One region of the Brucella tritici genome, then DNA from elsewhere that is predicted to be linked to it. Evidence: predicted binding sites of a transcription regulator. Region 1 holds the regulator's gene; the other holds the start of a gene.

Region 1 (6,336 bases):
CGATGTTTTCGCTTACATCGGCAAGCACGATATCGCCGTCGGAATTGTAGACAGCAACGGAACACCACGAAGCGGCAGTATCAAGCGCAAGTATCTTCATGCGCAATCGGGTAAATCAGATTTCGCGTCACGACAAGCCAAGTCTTGTCCAAAGGCTGGATCAAGTCCGTTTTTAAGCATTCCCTTGGAACAAAAACCGGCGATATGCATTTCGTCATCGGGTGCGGGAATATTTTTATGTTGTCCTGACGGCGACAAGGCCCACCCGGCAATCGAACCTCATAAGGATCTGGCGGGTTCGTTCGCTTTTGGAATAGCTGCCCGTGATTATGAGCGACATCTCCCAGCCGCTCCATGCCGGATCGAACAAAAGGATATGAGGATAAAATGTCCAAGAAGTCGATGCATGCAACCCGCAACGATCTTCCTTCCAATACGAAGACGACAATGATCGCGCTGCTGAATGAAAACCTCGCCGCGACAATCGATCTTGCCCTCATCACCAAGCAGGCACACTGGAACCTTAAGGGACCGCAGTTCATCGCCGTTCATGAAATGCTGGATGGCTTCCGCGACGATCTTGACGAACATGTCGACACGATTGCCGAGCGCGCCGTACAGATCGGCGGGACGGCCTATGGCACCACGCAGGTCGTGGCCAAGGAAAGCAAGCTCAAGCCTTATCCCACCGACATATATGCCGTTCACGATCATCTGCTTGCACTGATCGAGCGTTATGGCGACGTCGCCAATCTTGTGCGCAAGTCGATCAAGGATGCAGATGATGCAGGTGATGACGATACGGCGGATATTTTTACCGCCGCGTCCCGCAGTCTCGACAAGGCATTGTGGTTCCTTGAGGCCCATGTTCAGGAAAAGAACTGACCTCGCAGATGCAATGAAAAGGCCGGGAAATTCCCGGCCTTTTCTATTTCGCGACAATCAGTTGGCCCATTCGCCACTGCGCATCACCGGCTCGCGGGTTCCGTCCGCGTTGATGCCATCGACGTCGATCTGGCCGGAGCCGATCATCCAGTCGATATGGATAAGGCTCGAATTACCACCCTGCGCCTTGATCTGTTCCGGCGTCAGTTTTGCGCCGTCGATAAAGCACTTGGAATAGCACTGGCCGAGTGCGATGTGGCTTGCGGCATTCTCGTCAAACAGGGTGTTGTAGAACAAAAGCCCACTCTGCGATATCGGCGATGAATGCGGAACCAGCGCCACTTCACCCAGATGACGGGCACCTTCATCCGTATCCAGCACCTTGTTGAGCACTTCTTCACCGCGGCTTGCCTTCGCCTCGATAATTCGTCCGCCTTTAAAGCGAACCGCAATATTCTCGATCAATGTGCCCTGATGCGACAGAGGCTTGGTACTCGTCACATAACCTTCGACACGCAATGCATGCGGTGCAGTGAACACTTCTTCCGTCGGAATGTTCGGATTGCAGGTGATCCCATTCTTCGCCGTAGACGCGCCGCCGTGCCATTCATGACCGTCGGCAAGCCCGACCGTCAGATCGGTGTTCGGGCCTTTGAAATGCAGGGCACTATACGCCTTGCCATTCAGGAAACGGGTGCGGGTGCGAAGCGCTGCGTTGTGCGCCGCCCAGGCACCGACCGGATCGTCGACATCGACACGCGAAGCCGAGAAGATCGCATCGGCCAGCTTGCGACTGGCGATGTCCGCCGGCTCATTTGGAAACATGAGCTTTGCCCATGCCGGATTGGGATAGGAGACGATGTTCCAGTTGATGTCGAAACCAGCAATCTTTTCGAGTGCCGGCTGATAGGCTTTCGAATTGGCCCGGTTGGCGCGCGAAACCTTGGCCGGGTCCTGGTTGGAGAGAAGCATCGGATTGTCGGCAGCGATGGCCAGCCGGGCAGCGCCATCCGAATAGGCTTTTGCCATCCCTTCATAAAGCCAGCTTGCCGCGCGATCGAAACTCGCATCGGATGCGTTCTCGTAACGGGCAAGCGCCATTTCGTCATCCGCGAAGAACGGCGTTACCAATCCGGCCCCGGCCTTGTAGGCGTGCTTGGCGATAAGGCGAACCAGCGGCAAGGCCACGACCGGCGCGGTAATGACAAGATCCTGCCCCTCGCGCAATTGCAGACCAACGCGAACGGCGACTTCCGCAAGACGTTCGAGTTTCATCGGATCGATGACTGGGTTCAGCTGTTCATGAGCCATGGGTGGAAGACCTCTTAGGATGTGGAATCACCGACAGTTTATCAGACGGCATAATTTCACCACCTTTTTTCCTGCCTTTGCGTTATAGTAAATCTGCGGTCAGTGCAGAAGAAAGCAGACAGTAATGAATAAGAATGTGCTTATCTTGCTGGGCGTTACCGGTCTTCTGGCAGGGTGCGTGACCATGACGCCGGAACAACGGCGTGCCGCCGACGTACAGACCTGCCGCAGCTATGGCTTCAAGGCCAATACCGACGCTTTTGCCAACTGCCTGATGCGACTGGACCTCGATCGCAGAGCTGACAGGCGTGCCTGGCAGAATCAGGTCGATTTCTACGACACCCAGATGGTGATCTATCGCCCGATCTACCGCTGAGACTTTCGCTGGAAAGCGACAACAACCAGCTAGGAAATCAAAACGCCGGTCGGGGTGAACCAGACCGGCGTTGCAGATTATCAGATTATAAAAGCGCTTCTTACAGCGGCGCTTCGGGACGATCCTGCGACAGAAGAAGCGCACCAATGGCATCAGCCTGCTTCTGGCTTGCCGGAGCATAGCCGAGCGATGTCGGTTGCGGAGCCGTCGTATCGAATTGCGGCTGGTAGGAGGCCACCTGCATATGTGGTTCCTGCTGAGATACTGCTCCGCGGTGACGCGCCAAGCGGTCGCTACGAGCCTGCGGACCGGCACCGACACTCTGCTCCACGCTTTGAGCCTTTACAGCTTCCGCGAGCGCCACCTGAACGGTTGGCTCCGTTCCCGGAACCGGACCGGTCTGCGGCAGTGTAACGTCATAAGACGGATCCTGCGGAAGAGACGGTGATTGCGGCGAATAGGCCATAGCCAGATTGTAGGGCTCCTGCGGAACTGGATTTTGCAGCGAGCCGTCACGATTGCGCTTCTCGTAGAAGGAATTTCCACCGGCCACGAGCACGTAATGCATGTTGTTGTAAGGGAATTTCAGACCCGCCGTGTGAAAGAACATGGCGTTCTTGAGTTTTGGATGGCGCTCGCCTTTCAAGACTGCATCGGCGGCAGCCTGAACGTCGGGCAGCGCCTTGGAATTCATCTGGCGGGTGAGAACACCGGGTGCAAACTGGTTCTTCTGACCGACAACGCCGCAAATCGTATCCGGATAACGTCCCGACGCGAGGCGGTTCATAACGACGGTGCCGACCGCCAGAAGACCATCGGAACTTGAACGGTTGGATTCGAAGAACATCGCACGTTCAAGACAATTCTTGTCCCGTGTGGTGTAGGTGTAGGTCTTTACGCCATTGACGGACTTGACGTGGCTTGCCGCCGTCTTTTCCGAATTGGCTTTTCCCGAGGTTCCGGTCGTCGTGCAACCGGTCACCACGAAAGGCGCAACCACCAGCCCGATAAGAACGGGTAATTTCCACTTCGCGGCGCGCGTCAATGGCTCAGTCTCATGTTAGGACCCTTAACTGATCCAGTCATCCATTCAGGCGAACACATCTGGAACGATGCGCGCGAACGTCTGACTGCGGTGCAAGTCAAAGAGGACGAAGATCAAAGTCACACGCCCTACTGTCGCTTAATCGAATTCAAGGTTTTGGAATTTTTAGGCCAAAAAAAGGCGACGGGTCAAATCCCAACAATGCTGGAGGCGACTAAAATGTCCAAAAGCAACTCCGAATCGAGAGTGCGAATATGCCTACAAGCCCTTTAAATATATTAACAATTTCTTAACAAGAATGGCCAATTCAGATAAGATATTGATTTAATGAGATTCAAAGTCTCGTAATACACGCCATATCCCTGCCTTAATTCGCTTTTGCTTGTACATTTTTTGCATACACATTTGTGGTGTTTCAAATGATCTGCGGAGTTTCTGTTTCGAGGCGGGTTCCGTTGCTCTTCGTCAACTTTCGCAACATGTTTGTAACATCGCGTGAGATGAGACTTCTGACGCCTGTTTCGGGTCGTTGCAATGCGAATCGGGCGAGTGCGATCTGCATCACGCAAAGCTTGGCCGGAAACAAAAACGACCCGCCAAGGAAACTTCGGCGGGTCGGACAAGTCCAGTTCTTGAAGTCTCAGATAATGGCGTCCGTCACCCGAAAGAATAACCGGCACCCCGAACGGTGCGAATGGGATCGAGGGCCCGACCGACATTGATCGCTTTGCGTAACCGTCCTACATGGACGTCCACCGTGCGATCATCGACATAAATGTCCGGTCCCCAAACGCCATCCAGAAGCTGGCTGCGCGAGAAAACACGACCAGGCGACATCATGAAATATTCGAGCAGGCGGAATTCCGTCGGTCCAAGACGAACTTCCTTTTCCTTACGATAAACGCGATGCTGCTGGCGATCGAGAACCAGATCGCCCACTTTCAGCACATGCGAAAGAATGCTCGGATTGGACCGGCGCAGCATGGCTTTGACGCGCGCCAGCAGTTCCGGCGTCGAAAATGGCTTCACGACATAATCGTCCGCACCAACGCTGAGGCCGCGTACCCGTTCGCTCTCCTCGCCACGTGCCGTCAGCATGATGATGGGTAGGCGTTCCGTTTCCGACCATTGACGCAGGCGGCGGCAAAGCTCGATGCCAGATACGCCCGGCAGCATCCAGTCCAGAATGAGCAGATCCGGCACGTTCTCGCGCAAGGCGATTTCGGCCTCGTCGCCGCGCAGCATCGTATCGACCTGATAACCCTCTGCCTCAAGATTGTAGCGAAGCAGCACGCTCAGCGCCTCTTCGTCTTCGACCACAGCGATTTTGGGTGCCTGTGACATCCAGTATTTCCCTATCCAAATTCGGCGGGCGGTGGATAAAATCCCCCCAATCGACCGCGTGCCGCCGCGCTATTCACTCATTCTCACCCGCCGGACCAAAGTCCGGCTGGCTGTAGTTCAGGGTTTACGTGCCTCATCCACGACAATACCGTGGCTCAGGTCTTCCTTCGGTCGTTCGGCCGGCATTTGCAGGCCGGTCACAATGTAATAGACGGTCTCCGCAATATTAGTCGCATGATCCCCGATGCGCTCGATGTTCTTCGCGCAGAACAGAAGATGCGTGCAGGCGGAGATATTGCGCGGGTCTTCCATCATGTAAGTCAAGAGTTCGCGGAACAGAGACGTGTACATGGCGTCGATCTCGTCGTCGCGGTCGCGAACGACGTTGATCTGCTGTACCGAGCGCGATGCATAGGCGTCGAGGACGTCCTTGAGCTGGGTCAGTGCCAGTTCCGCCAGTGTTTCGAGCCCGCGATAAAGCTTTACCGGCTGACGCGATTCCGAAACGGCGGCAACACGCTTGGCGATGTTCTTACCCAGATCGCCCACGCGTTCCAGATCGGCAGAAATGCGGATCGAGCCGATGATCTCACGCAGGTCCACAGCCATAGGCTGACGCTTGGCGATAATCATCACAGCCTTGTCGTCAATCTCGCGCTCACTGGCATCGAGGATAAGATCGTCGGAGATGACGCGCTGTGCGAGCGCATTGTCCGCATTGACGATAGCGGCGACCGACTGCTCGACCATACGTTCCGCATGTCCGCCCATTTCGGCGATCTTATGGGAGAGAAACTTCAATTCCTCATCGTAGGAGCGAACGGTATGCTGAGACGGCATAGTAGACCTCGTAATATAAATTGCGGGGAAGCCGCACTGTCTATCTGTTGAAGCGCAGTTCCGGATCAGCCGAAGCGTCCGGTGATGTAGTCCTGCGTGCGCTTTTCGGTAGGCGCGGTGAACATGGTTTCCGTGTCCCCCACTTCGACCAGATTGCCGAGGTGGAACATGGCAGTGCGTTGCGAAACGCGCGCGGCCTGCTGCATGGAGTGCGTGACGATCACGATCGTATAGTTCTGGCGCAGTTCGTCGATCAGCTCTTCAACCTTCGCGGTGGCAATCGGGTCAAGTGCTGAACACGGTTCGTCCATGAGGATGACTTCCGGGCTCACCGCAATCGCGCGTGCGATGCAAAGGCGCTGCTGCTGGCCGCCGGAAAGGCCGGTGCCCGCATCGTGCAGACGGTCCTTCACTTCCTCGAACAAGCTCGCCTTCTGCAAGCTCGTCACGACGATTTCTTCAAGATCGGTCTTGGTACGGGCGAGACCATGAATGCGCGGACCGTAGGCGACATTTTCATAGATCGATTTCGGAA
Region 2 (6,336 bases), on a different contig from region 1:
TCGTCTGGATCGACTGGCCTGGTGGGACTGGAGCCATGATCGTCTGCGCGATGCGCTCGATGATTTCCGCGCGCTCGATATCGAAGCCTTCCTCTCGAAATATGAAACTGCCGCCAATGCAAATGCGGTCATGAAAGAGCTATCCAATGGCTAATGAAATCGTTCTGAAAAATGCGCAGATCGTGCTCGCTGACGAGATTGTTTCGGGTTCAATTTTGATCCGTGACGGTAAAATTGCCGCCATCGATCAAGGCTATGCCAATGGCGGCGATGACATGGACGGCGATTATGTCATTCCGGGTCTCATCGAGTTGCACACCGACCAGCTCGAAAGCCATTATGCGCCGCGTCCAAAGGTGCGCTGGAATGTCGATGCAGCGGTTCAGGCGCATGATGCGCAGGTAGCAGCATCCGGCATCACGACAGTTTTTGACGCGATGCGTGTCGGCACGGACTATGACCGCGACTTCGTGGGCAAGGATATGCGCATGCTTGCGGACGCCATTGAAAGCGGTGTTCGCGAAAACCGCCTGCGTGCAGACCACTTTCTGCACCTGCGCTGCGAAGTTTCCTCAGCAGATTGCCTCGAAACATTCGAGCTTTTCGCAGGCGATGACCGCGTAAAACTCGCTTCGCTGATGGATCATGCGCCGGGACAGCGTCAATTCGTTGATCTTGAGACCTATCGCACTTATTACATGCGCAAGATGAAGCTCACGGATGAGGAGTTCCGGGTGCATTGTGAGAAGCGCATGGCGGATTCGGACGCCTATTCGGCCAGACATCGTCGCGCCATTGCCGAACTGGCGGCGACGCGCGACATCGTTCTGGCCAGCCACGATGATGCGACCTGCGCCCATGTCGATGAATCGCTCGACCATGGCGTGCGGATTGCCGAGTTTCCGACCACGATGGAAGCCGCCAATGCTTCCAAAGGCGCAGGCCTCTCAATCCTGATGGGCGCGCCGAACATCGTTCGCGGTGGCTCCCATTCGGGCAACATCGCTGCACGCGATCTCGTCGACAATGGCAGCCTCGACATCCTGTCTTCGGATTATATTCCGTTCAGCCTTATTCAGTCGGCTTTCGGCCTTGCTTCGGGCGAGCGTCCGATTGCGCTGCCACAGGCCGTCCGCCTTGTAACCAAGAACCCGGCTGATGCCATGGCCATGGATGATCGCGGCGAAATCGCTATCGGAAAACGTGCCGATCTGGTTCGCGTGCGCCCGAAAGGTGCGATCCCGGTTGTCCGCACTGTCTGGCGCGAAGGCGAACGGGTGCTCTGATGCAAATGCAATCCGATATGCCGAAAGGCTGTTTCGTCGCCGTCGTCGGCCCCAGCGGGGCCGGCAAGGATACGATCATGGATGCAGCGCGTGTGGCCCTTGCGGGCGACACGCGTTTTCATTTTGTACGTCGCATCATCACACGCCCGCAAATGCCGGGAACCGAAGATCATGACAGTCTGGATGAGACAGCATTTGCAAAATCGGCAGGCGAGGGAGCTTTCGCCCTGCACTGGCAGGCACATGGGCTGAGCTATGGCTTGCCGAAATCGCTTGAGGATGAAATCGCCGAGGGCACGGTGGTGATAGCCAACGTTTCGCGCCGGGTTCTGGGCGATATCCGCAGGCTCTACACGTCGCGCTCTGTGGTTGTGATAACGGCCCGGCCGGACGTTCTGGCAGAACGGCTTGCATCGCGTGGTCGCGAAAGCCGGGACGAAATCACCGCGCGGCTTGCGCGTGAAGTGAGCTTCGATGACGGTGCCAGGGATGTTGTCACAATAGACAATTCCGGCGATGTCAACGCATCCACAGAGACCTTCCTTCATCACCTGAAGGAAATAACCGCTAAAACAATAGCTTAGGGAAAACACCTATAGCGGCGTGTAAATTTACACAAACGTCATTATGCTTTCATTGCAGTGTCATGGAAGCAATTCAGAGTAAGCATGAATGGAGACGAATTCATGCTTCAACTGAAAAACATAACGCGCCGCTATAATGACAAGGTGGCGGTTTCGGGTGTGGACCTCGAAATCGAGCCGGGCACGTTTGTGGGGATTATCGGGCGCTCTGGCGCGGGCAAGTCGACGCTGCTGCGTATGATCAATCGCCTCGTCGAGCCATCCGAGGGAACAATTCACTGGGACGGTCGCGATGTTACCGGGCTCAAGGGTTCGGGGCTGCGTGACTGGCGCGCTCAATGCGCGATGATTTTCCAGCATTTCAATCTGGTTGACCGTCTGGATGTTCTGACCAATGTTCTGATGGGGCGTCTCAACTATGTTTCGACGCCGAAATCGCTCCTGCGTATCTGGAGCGATGAAGAACGCCTGATCGCTCTTTCCGCCTTGCAGCAGTTCGATATTGCGCATCTTGCGGCGCATCGCGCTGATGAACTTTCGGGCGGCCAGCAGCAGCGCGTGGCGATTGCCCGTGCGCTCGTCCAGCAGCCGCGCATCATTCTCGCCGACGAGCCGATTGCGTCGCTCGATCCGCGCAACACCCGCAGCGTCATGGACGCCCTGCGTCGCATCAATCGCGAATATGGCATCACGGTTCTCTGCAATCTGCACTCGCTCGATATTGCGCGCAGCTATTGCGACCGCCTCGTCGGCATGTCTGCCGGCAAGATCGTATTCCGCGGCACACCGTCGATGCTGACAGATATGGCATCACGCGACCTTTACGGCATGGAAGCCGCTGACGTCATCGACGCCGATGAGCAGCAGGATGAGCCAATGCCGATGCCAGTTCCGCAGTCGGCTGAAGCCGTTCTGCGCCAGCTTTCCGCCTGAGCGCACAAAGCTCCGGAAAAGAAACACGCTCCAAACTCAGGATTAACAGGAGATACCTATGCTTAACCGTAGAAACTTTCTGGCGGCTGCTGCGCTTACCGCAACGCTGACCATGCCAATGATGGCTTCCACTGCTCAGGCTGCTGACTGGAGCAAGGATTATCCGGAAATCGTTCTGGGCGTGATCCCGGCTGAAAACGCTTCGACCACTTCCGACCGTTACGCGCCTCTGGCTGCCTATCTCGGCAAGGAACTCGGCACGAAGGTCACGCTGCGCGTCGCCAACGACTATGCTGCCGTCATTGAAGGCCAGCGCGCCGGCAACATCCAGATCGCATTCTATGGCCCGGCTTCCTATGCGCGCGCCGTCATGACCGGCGTTGAAACCACTCCGCTCGTCAACCAGCGCCATGACACCGGCGTCAACGGCTATTACTCGGTCGTTTATGTTCGCGCCGACAGTCCGTACCAGAAGATGGACGACCTGAAGGGCAAGACTATTGCTCTCGTCGATCCGAACTCGACCTCGGGCAACAATGCGCCGCGCTTCTTCCTCAACCGCGAAGGCTATAGCGTCGATACGTTCTTCGGTAAGAACTTCTTCGCTGGCAGCCATGAAAACGCAGTCCTCGCACTTGCGCAGGGCACCGCTGACGCCGCTGCCAACTCCTGGAACTCGGAAGACGATTCCAACCTGACCCGTATGGTCAGCCGCGGCGTTCTGAAAGACGCCAACGGCAAGGCAATGACGAAGGACGATTTCCGTGTCATCTTCAAGTCGGACTTCCTTCCTGAAGGCCCGTTCGCCGTTCTCAGCACGCTGCCAGACCAGTTGAAGGCAGACATCAAGCAGGCTTTCCTCGATATGCCAACCAAGGACAAGGCTGGTTTCGACGCTCTTTCCGACGGCAAGGACAAGGAATTCGTAGCGACCGAAGCCAAGGAATATGAGCCAATCATCGAGATGCTCAAGTTCAACGACAAGGCTCGCAAGTCTTAATCCGTAGAACAATTGAAGTGCCCGGAACGTAACCCGTTCCGGGCATTTTTATAGGAAAGATCGCATGACGGTATCCTCACTCGACGGCAACGGTGCAAAAGGCCTGCTTGCCGATTATCGGAGAGAAGTCGGCAAACGGCGTCTCTACGGTATCGCGCTGCTCCTCGCGCTTGTCGTTGTCGCTATTGCTGCCTCCGTCGTTGCCGATGTTCGGCCGGGCACTCTGGTTGAAAATCTCTTTCGCTTCACAAGCTATCTCGGTCGCATTCTGCCGGATCTGACGATTGCCAATTTCTGGGGCGACCTCGCTGCCTGGTACTGGAACCTCGGCGGCTGGCTCAAAATGCTGTTTGAGACGCTGCTGATCGCCTATCTGGCGACATTGATCGGTGCAGTCGTCGCTTTCGCCGCTTCCTTCGCGGCTTCATCCAACATGGCTCCCAATTCGACGGTTCGCTTCATCGTCCGTCGCGGGCTGGAATTGTTGCGTACGGTTCCAGAAATCGTCTTCGCGCTGCTCTTCGTCATTGCCTTCGGTCTTGGGCCGATGGCAGGTGTGCTGGCGCTCATGCTTCATACGACAGGAGCGCTGGGCAAGCTGTTTTCCGAAGTCGTCGAGAATATCGACATGCGCCCGGTGGAAGGTATCCGCGCATCGGGCGGCTCCGGCCTGCAGGTCATTCGCTTTGCCGTGCTGCCACAAGTGGCCGCGAATTTTGCTTCCTATGGCCTGCTGCGCTTTGAAATCAATGTGCGCGGCGCTTCCGTCATGGGGTTTGTGGGGGCAGGCGGCATCGGGCAGGAACTGCTCACTTCGATCCGACAGTTCTATTACAGCGATGTCAGCGCCATCCTGCTTCTGATCATCGTGACCATTGTTGTCATCGACCTCATTACGCAGCGCGTTCGTCACGCACTGCTTGGCCGCATTGGTTGAGGAGCATGATCCCGAAAAGTGGGAACCGGTTTTCGGGAAAAGATCATGCTCAAACAGAAGAGAGAATTATGACCGATATTGCACAAAGTCTCTCCCGTGAGGCGCACACGCACGAAAAGGAACTGAGGGCGGAACATGCCGAATTGTTCGGAAATGCGCGTGCGTGGCGCAATCTGGCGATTTTAACCGTAGCTCTCATCGCTTCGGTCTGGTTCGCCTTCTACTGGCTCGATTTTTCGCTGCTGCGCATTCTGAACGGTCTCGGTCGCCTTGGCGATTTCGCGCTGATGATGATGCCGCCATCGTCCGGCGGTCGTTTCAGCCTCTATCTGTGGTCAATGATGGAAACGCTGGCGATTGCCTATCTCGGCACCTTGCTGGCGGCGATCCTGGCCTTTCCATTCGGTTTTCTGGCCGCCAAGAACATTATCCCGAATGTCTTCCTGCATTTCGGCATTCGCCGCTTTCTCGATACCATTCGCGGCGTCGATACGCTGATCTGGGCGCTGATCTGGGTGTCGGTTGTAGGACTTGGACCATTTGCCGGTATTCTCGCCATTGCCTGCTCGGATTTCGGGGCTTTCGGCAAGCTTTTCTCCGAAGCCATTGAAGGCGCCGACAAGAAGCCGGTCGAAGGCGTGGTGTCATCGGGTGGGGGCAGACTGCACGGTTATCGCTTTGGCGTGCTGCCACAGGTTCTGCCGCTGATCGGCAGTCAGGTTCTTTACTTCTTCGAATCGAATACCCGTTCGGCAACGATCATCGGTATTGTCGGGGCAGGCGGCATCGGCGCGCATCTGGCGGAACAGATCAAGGTTCTGAACCTTCAGGACGTTTCCTTCCTGATCATCATGATCCTGATCGCTGTTGCCGTGATCGACTGGTTCTCGTCCAAGCTTCGTCACGCGATGATCGGCAAGAAGGCGCAGAAGTCTGCTTAACCACTGATAAGTGTCTTGATGCCGTCCGCAACGAACTGGACGGCAAGCGCCGCCAGAATGACGCCGAGAAGGCGGGTCAGGATGGAACGACCGGTTTCGCCGAGAAACCGGTCGACGCGCTCTGCCAGCAGCAGCACGAGATAGGTAATCAGCAGGCAGACGAAGATAACGCCAAGAAGGGCCAGACGCGGCCCGATGCCGTGGAATGAGTCCGATGTCAGCACGATAGCCGAAATTGCGCCCGGACCGGCAATCAGCGGAATGGCGAGCGGGAAGGCAGCAATATTGCGGATATGGTCCTTGGTGATCGCCACCTCGGCGCTCTTTTCCTTACGCTCTGTCCGCTTCTCGAAAATCATCTCAAATGCGATCCAGAACAGCAGCAGGCCACCGGCAACGCGGAACGCGCCAATGGTAATGCCGAACATGCCGAGAATCTGCGCGCCAGCAATGGCGAAGAGCGCCATCACGATAAAACCGATGATGGAAGCGCGTAGCGCCACCTGTCCGCGGTGGTGCCGCTCCATGCCCGGCGTCAGTGCCAGAAACAACGGCGCCAGTCCGGGCGGGTCGATTGTAACAAGCAGGGTGACGAACGCGCTGAAAACCGTATCGTAGAACCCCATACTGCAAGCGCCCTTCTTGTTGGCATGTT

The links. Region 1 encodes PhoB, which activates phosphate uptake and scavenging genes when phosphate is short. Its sites were predicted from a motif close to TGTCATNNANCTGTCAT; they were not measured.
Positions count from the first base shown of each region.
Region 2: a site for PhoB is predicted at 1,907-1,923, ahead of phnC (phosphonate ABC transporter ATP-binding protein). Genes of this name have one in related genera too.

Region 1 covers NZ_WBVY01000003.1:270,296-276,631, reverse strand. The annotation lists gene tsaB (tRNA (adenosine(37)-N6)-threonylcarbamoyltransferase complex dimerization subunit type 1 TsaB) at 1-100, opposite strand, end outside; gene dps (DNA starvation/stationary phase protection protein Dps) at 388-885, shown strand; gene F9K94_RS11190 (aminopeptidase) at 943-2,196, opposite strand; gene F9K94_RS11185 (hypothetical protein) at 2,321-2,572, shown strand; gene F9K94_RS11180 (cell wall hydrolase) at 2,673-3,617, opposite strand; gene phoB (phosphate regulon transcriptional regulator PhoB) at 4,275-4,961, opposite strand; gene phoU (phosphate signaling complex protein PhoU) at 5,079-5,801, opposite strand; gene pstB (phosphate ABC transporter ATP-binding protein PstB) at 5,867-6,336, opposite strand, start outside.
Region 2 covers NZ_WBVY01000001.1:465,343-471,678, forward strand. The annotation lists gene F9K94_RS02345 (DapH/DapD/GlmU-related protein) at 1-154, shown strand, start outside; gene F9K94_RS02350 (alpha-D-ribose 1-methylphosphonate 5-triphosphate diphosphatase) at 147-1,286, shown strand; gene phnN (phosphonate metabolism protein/1,5-bisphosphokinase (PRPP-forming) PhnN) at 1,292-1,870, shown strand; gene phnC (phosphonate ABC transporter ATP-binding protein) at 1,973-2,803, shown strand; gene phnD (phosphonate ABC transporter substrate-binding protein) at 2,862-3,803, shown strand; gene phnE (phosphonate ABC transporter, permease protein PhnE) at 3,868-4,740, shown strand; gene phnE (phosphonate ABC transporter, permease protein PhnE) at 4,809-5,681, shown strand; gene F9K94_RS02380 (MarC family protein) at 5,678-6,307, opposite strand.